Linked DNA regions of Buchnera aphidicola (Macrosiphoniella sanborni). Each later gene encodes a partner of the first gene's protein in a complex. Links are inferred from orthologs where the notes say so. Each region holds a gene or a part of one and is shown on either strand. Other genes may lie near its edges.

Region 1 (3,301 bases):
ATGATGGTTAATATTGAAAAAAAAAATAATAATGATTTACAAGAAAAGTTAATTACAGTCAATCGTGTTTCAAAGACCGTTAAAGGTGGTCGTGTATTTTCCTTTACTGCATTAACTGTAGTAGGAAATGGAGATGGAAGAGTAGGTTTTGGTTATGGTAAAGCTCGTGAAGTTCCTGCAGCAATTCAGAAGGCTATGGAAAAAGCTAGACGTAATATGATTACGGTACCATTAGTAAATAAAACTTTACAACACGCATTAAAAGGTTCTCATACTGGATCTAATGTGTTTATGAAACCTGCTTCTGATGGAACTGGAATTATTGCAGGTGGAGCTATGCGTGCAGTATTAGAAGTTGCAGGGATACATAATGTTTTAGCTAAAACTTATGGTTCTACTAATCCTATTAATGTAGTTCGTGCAACTATGAATGGTTTAATTAACATGAAATCTCCAGAAATAATAGCTGCAAAGCGAAATAAATGTATAGAAGATATATTAGGATAAAGAATATTTCATGAAAAATATAAAAATTACTCAAATAAAAAGTTCTATTGGTAGATTACCAAAGCATAAAAAAACATTAATTGGATTGGGATTACGTCATATTGGACACACTGTTATACGAGAAAATAAACCATCTATTCAAGGTATGATTAAAAAAATTTCTTATATTTTAAAAATACAAGAGGCATAGAAAAGATGCATTTAAATACTCTTGCACCAGCAAATGGAGCTCGTCGTAATCGAAAAAGATTAGGTCGCGGAATTGGTTCTGGATTTGGAAAAACTTCAGGAAGAGGGCATAAAGGTCAAAAATCTAGATCAGGAAGCAGTATTCGTCGTGGTTTTGAAGGAGGGCAAATGCCTTTATATAGAAGATTGCCTAAATTTGGATTTAATTCGAGAAAAAAAAATATTACTGCAGAAGTTCGTTTATCGGATTTATCTAATTTCACGACAGTGAATCTTGAGATATTAAAAAAAGAAAATATTATTAAAAAAAATATCAAATATGCCAAAATAATTCTTTCAGGAACAATAAATAAATCCTTAATAATTAAAGGTTTACTTGTGACTAAGGGTGCTCGTATTGAAATTGAAAAGTCCGGTGGCAAAGTTGAAGGATGAGCATTGAATAATGGTCAAAAAATTGAAATTAAATTTTAAAAAAACTAAAAAAAAATTTAGTGAATTAAAACATAGAATTATTTTTGTAATAATAGCTCTTATTGTTTTTCGTATCGGTTCTTTTATTCCTATTCCTGGAATTGATACTGTTATTTTGTCTAAAATATTAAATGAACAAAAAGGTACTATTGTTGACATTTTTAACATGTTTTCTGGTGGAGCGCTAAGTCGCGCTTCTATTTTTTCTTTAGGGATTATGCCATATATTTCCGCTTCTATTATCATTCAATTATTAACATTAATATATCCAACTTTATCTGAAATGAAAAAAGAAGGAGAATCTGGACGTCATAAAATCAATCAATATACTAGATACGGGACGTTAATATTATCTGTTTTACAATCCATTGGAATGTCTATAAGTCTTCCTAATCTCCTAGGAACACGTGTGATTATTATTAATCCAGATTTTTCTTTTTATTTAGTTGCAGTTATAAGTTTAGTAACTGGAACTATGTTTTTAATGTGGTTAGGAGAACTAATTACTGAATATGGTATTGGAAATGGTATTTCCATTATTATTTTTATAGGAATTGTAGCAGGTTTACCTTCAGCTATTGGAAATACTATTGAGCAAACTAAAGCAGGAGATTTATCTTTTTTATTATTTTTATCTATTTTATTGGTAATTTTTTTAGTTATTTTTTTTGTAGTATTTATAGAAAGAGGACAAAGAAAAATTATCGTACATTATGCACAACGTCAACAAGGTCGACGTATTTATACTGCACAAAGTACTCATTTACCTTTAAAAGTTAATATGTCTGGTGTTATGCCAGCTATTTTTGCATCTAGTATTGTTTTATTTCCCACAACAATTATATCATGGTGTAAACCAAATAATCAATGGACATGGTTAAAAAATATTGCATTTTATTTGCAACCAAATCAACCTTTATATTTAATTTTATACATATCTACAATAATCTTTTTTTGTTTTTTTTATACTGAATTAATGTTTAATCCTCGTGAAACAGCTGATAATTTAAAAAAATCAGGTGCTTTTATTTCGGGCATTAGACCTGGTGAGCAAACAGCAAAATATATTCATAAAATTATGATGAGATTAACATTAGTTGGATCTTTTTATATTACTTTTATTTGTTTAATTCCAGAATTGATGCGAAGTGCTATGAATGCTCCTTTTTATTTTGGTGGTACTTCACTTTTGATTGTTGTTGTAGTTATTATGGATTTTATATCTCAAGTACAAACATTAATAATGTCTAATCAATACGATTCTATATTAAAAAAAGCTAATTTAAATTAAAATATTTAAGGAAAGATATGAAAGTCAAAGCTTCTGTTAAAATATTGTGTCGAAATTGTAAAATAATAAAAAGAAAAAATGTTGTGAGAGTGATATGTAAAAATGATCCAAAACATAAGCAGCGTCAAGGATAATTTTATGATATTACATATTTTTAAAAAAAATAATAAGGTCTTATAATATGGCACGTATTGCAGGTATTAATATTCCTGAAAATAAGCATACTTTAATTGCATTAACTTCTATATATGGTATTGGAAAAAAACTGTCTAAATTAATTTGTTCTATTTCACAAGTTCCTGAGTCTTCTAAAATTATAGATTTAAATGAAGAACAAATTGAATGTTTAAGAACAAATGTTGCAAAATATGTAATTGAAGGTGATTTAAGAAGAGAAGTAACACTTAATATTAAACGTTTAATTGATTTAAATTGTTATCGCGGTTTACGTCATCGAAGAAGTCTGCCTGTACATGGACAAAGAACTAAAACTAATGCAAGAACTTGTAAAGGTCCACGAAAACCAATAAAAAAATAAATTAGGATAGAAGGTAATATTATATTATGATAAAAAATTCTTTAACTATTCGAACACGCAAGCGTGTTAAAAAACAAATTTTAGATGGTATAGCACATATACATGCATCTTTTAATAACACGATTGTTACTATTACTGATAGACAAGGAAATGCTTTAGGTTGGGCAACATCTGGTGGTTCTGGTTTTAGAGGATCTAGAAAATCTACTCCTTTTGCAGCTCAAGTAGCTGCTGAACGTTGTGCAGAGATAGTTAAAGATTATGGTATAAAAAATTTAGAAGTTATGGTAAAAGGGCCAGGT
Region 2 (3,540 bases), 320 kb from region 1 along the record:
ATTGAGATCAGTTATATCAGATAATGGTCAAGTATTTTATCAAACTTTGCCCCAATTAGAACATGTAGAATCTGCTGAAGCTTCTTATTTAACATTATATGCTATGCAACAAGTAGTAAATAATGGTACAGCGAAATCGTTAGGAAAAAATTTTAAAGAATTTTCTTTAGCGGGAAAAACTGGAACTACAAATAATTTGATTGATAATTGGTTTGTAGGAATTGATGGCAAACAAGTAGTTATTACATGGATAGGAAGAGATAATAATGAAACAACTAAATTATATAGTGCTTCTGGAGCAATGAAAATTTATGAAAGATATTTACAATATAAAAAACCAAAACCATTAGTATTAATACCGCCAAAAAACATTAATATGTTTTATGTTGATACATTAGGAAGATTATTTTGTAAAAAAGATCATCAACATCATCGAATAATACCAATATGGAATTTAAAAAATAAAAAAATTTGTGATGCTGATACAGAATTAGAATATTATTCAATAGATAAGAAAAAAAATATTTTATCTTGGTTTAAAAGTTTATTTTAAAAAATATCTTTTTAAGATTATAATCTTATATTTTTTTAGATATTAAATTATATATATATATTTATTATAACACATAATAAATGAATAAAATAAAGAATATCTTTATTATAAATTTAAAAAATTTAAATATGAGAATTTATAGTATGTTAATTAAATTTTTCAATAAAATATTTAGCAATCGCAATAATCGTATACTAAAAAAATTTAAAAAAATAGTATATTCTATTAATCAATTAGAAAAAGATTTTGAAAAATTATCAGATAAAAAATTACAATTACAAACAGATATATTACGATTAAGATTAAAAAAAGGAGAAACTTTAGATAATATATTACCTGAAGCTTTTGCTACAGTTCGAGAGGCAAGTAAACGCGTTTTTAATATGAGACATTTTGATGTACAAATATTAGGAGGTATTGTTTTAAATAAACAATGTGTTGCGGAAATGCGAACAGGTGAAGGAAAAACCTTAACTTCTACACTACCAGCTTATTTAAATGCATTAACTGGAAAAGGTGTACACATAGTAACTATGAATGATTATTTAGCTCGTAGAGATGCCGAACAAAATACTCCTTTATTTAAATTTCTTGGTTTGAAAGTAGGTTTAAATCTATCAGATATGTCTGCTAGTTTAAAAAGAGATGCTTATTTATCTGATATTACATATGGTACTAACAATGAATATGGATTTGATTATTTGCGTGATAATATGGTTTTCTTTCCTGAAGAAAGAGTACAAAGAGAATTAAATTATGCATTAGTAGATGAAGTTGATTCTATTTTAATAGATGAAGCTAGAACACCTTTAATTATTTCGGGACCTGCAGAAGATAGTTCTGAGCTATATCAGGAAATTAATACAATTGTTCCTCATCTAATTGCTCAAACAAAAGAAGATTCAGATATGTTTCATGGGATAGGTCATTTTGTTGTTGATGAGAAATCAAAACAAGTACATTTAACAGAACGAGGATTAATTACAGTTGAAAATTTTTTATTTGATAAAAAATTAATGAAAATAGGAGAATCATTATATTCATCTAATAATATTATATTAATGCATCATGTTTTAGCTGCACTACGTGCTCACAAATTATTTATGCGTAATGTTGATTATCTTGTAAAAGATAATAATGTAATCATCGTAGATGAACATACTGGTCGTGCTGTTCCTGGACGGAGATGGTCAGATGGATTACATCAAGCAATAGAAGCTAAAGAAAATGTGCCTATTAAAAATGAAAATCAAACTTTAGCATCAATAACATTCCAAAATTATTTTCGTTTATATAAGAAAATAGCAGGTATGACAGGAACAGCTGAAACTGAATCTTTTGAATTCAATACTATTTATAATCTTGATACAATTGTAATACCTACAAATAAAAAAATGATACGAAAAGATTTACCTGATTTAGTATTTATTACTGAAAAAGAAAAAAATAATGCTATTATTAAAGATATAAAAAGATGCTTTTCTTTAAAACAACCTGTATTAGTAGGTACAGTTTCTATTGAAAAATCAGAAATTATCTCTAGGGAATTATTAAAATTAAATATTCATCATAATGTTTTAAATGCTAAATTTCATGCTAAAGAAGCAGAGATTATAGCACAAGCAGGAAAATCTAATTCTATTACTATTGCTACTAATATGGCTGGTCGAGGTACAGATATAGTTCTTGGTGGTAATTTAGAGGTGCAATTAAATAAAAATAAAAAACTTTCACTACAAGAGCTTGAAAATATTAAAAGAAAATGGCAGAGAGAACATGATTTTGTTATTTCTATTGGGGGATTACATATCATTGGCACAGAACGTCATGAATCACGGCGTATTGATAATCAGTTAAGAGGTCGGTCTGGTCGTCAAGGAGATAGTGGTTCGTCTCGTTTTTATCTTTCTATGGAAGATCCATTAATGCGCATTTTTGCATCTGATAAAATTATAAATATGATGAAAAAATTAGGATTATCTTTTAATGAATCTATTGAACATCCATGGATAACTAAAGCTATAGAAAATGCACAAAAAAAAGTAGAAAATCGTAATTTTGATATTAGAAAACAATTATTAGAATATGATGATGTCATTAATCAACAACGTCGTGTTATTTACGCTCAACGTAATAAATTAATTGATAGTAAAGATATAAAAATTATGATACATGATATTTTTGAAGATGTTTTAAAAAAAAATATTTCTGTATATATACCAAATAATACTTCTAAAGAAAAATGGAAGATTATTGAATTAGAAAATATATTAAACACTAATTTTCATTTAAAAATAAATATTTTAGAGTGGTTGAATATACAACCTAATTTAAATGATATAGAGTTGGTGATAAAAATAATTGATATTGCACAAAAACAATATGAAAAAAAAGAAACAATCATTGGTTTAAATAATATGCGTATCATAGAAAAAACTATTATGTTACAAACATTAGATACGCTTTGGAAAGAACATTTATCAGCAATAGAATATTTAAGACAAGGCATTCATTTAAGAGGTTATGCACAAAAAGATCCTAAACAGGAATATAAAAGAGAATCTTTTAATATGTTTTCGAACATGTTAGAATTATTAAAAAATGAAGTAGTATTATTTTTGAGTAAAATTGATTTATTTCATGCAAAAAAATATCTTTATCCAAGTAAATATTTTAAAGATTTTTTAGATAATATAAAAATTAGTCGAAATGCAATATGTATTTGTGGTTCAGGTAAAAAATATAAGCATTGTCATGGAAGATTGTAAAATAATATATCTGTAATCATTTTTATTTTAAATTAGTAAAAAAATTATATTTTTGTAAAATATAATTATATAACTTAACTATTATTAAAAATAAAATAAAAAGTAATTTTTGATTTTTAAATAATTATTTTTATATTATATCATAAAGTACATATGTAATTTTAAGTTTTCTAATTTTTTATCTTTAAAATAACAACATCATAAATTCTACTAAAAATT

The links.
Region 2: the proteins of secY (region 1) and secA are in contact, whole or in part, in a crystal structure (PDB 3DIN), measured with the Thermotoga maritima proteins. The link is inferred for Buchnera aphidicola (Macrosiphoniella sanborni) from one-to-one orthologs. Residues at the interface, in WP_004081795.1 of Thermotoga maritima: Glu108, Gly109, Glu110, Glu111, Ala236, Glu237, Arg238, Arg239, Ile240, Thr241, Ile242, Gln243, Tyr244, Ala245, Arg246, Arg247, Val248, Thr249, Gly250, Arg251, Arg252, Val253, Tyr254, Gly256, Ala257, Ser258, Thr259, Tyr260, Leu261, Pro262; in WP_004082002.1 of Thermotoga maritima: Glu261, Ala262, Arg263, Lys300, Ala301, Arg302, Thr303, Ile304, Ile305, Leu323, Tyr324, Asp325, Pro326, Val329, Ser330, Tyr333, Ile336, Lys340, Phe345, Val349, Glu363, Phe364, Tyr374, Ser375, Gly376, Gly377, Glu393, Ile395, Thr482, Ser483.

What each region holds. Positions count from the first base shown.
Region 1 is NZ_CP034864.1:532,681-535,981, reverse strand. Bases 347-3,301 are described here. They hold secY (preprotein translocase subunit SecY), read left to right. Parts: upstream 347-1,141; coding sequence 1,142-2,461; downstream 2,462-3,301. Other genes in these bases: rpsK (30S ribosomal protein S11), read left to right, coding at 3,026-3,301; rpsM (30S ribosomal protein S13), read left to right, coding at 2,643-2,999; rpmJ (50S ribosomal protein L36), read left to right, coding at 2,479-2,595; rplO (50S ribosomal protein L15), read left to right, coding at 703-1,131; rpmD (50S ribosomal protein L30), read left to right, coding at 518-697. In the rest of the region: more of rpsE, read left to right, coding at 4-346. UniProt on the Escherichia coli protein: The central subunit of the protein translocation channel SecYEG. Consists of two halves formed by TMs 1-5 and 6-10.
Region 2 is NZ_CP034864.1:208,966-212,505, forward strand. Bases 328-3,521 are described here. They hold secA (preprotein translocase subunit SecA), read left to right. Parts: upstream 328-696; coding sequence 697-3,321; downstream 3,322-3,521. Other genes in these bases: mrcB (penicillin-binding protein 1B), read left to right, coding at 328-553. Also shown: more of mrcB, read left to right, coding at 1-327. UniProt on the Escherichia coli protein: Required for protein export, interacts with the SecYEG preprotein conducting channel.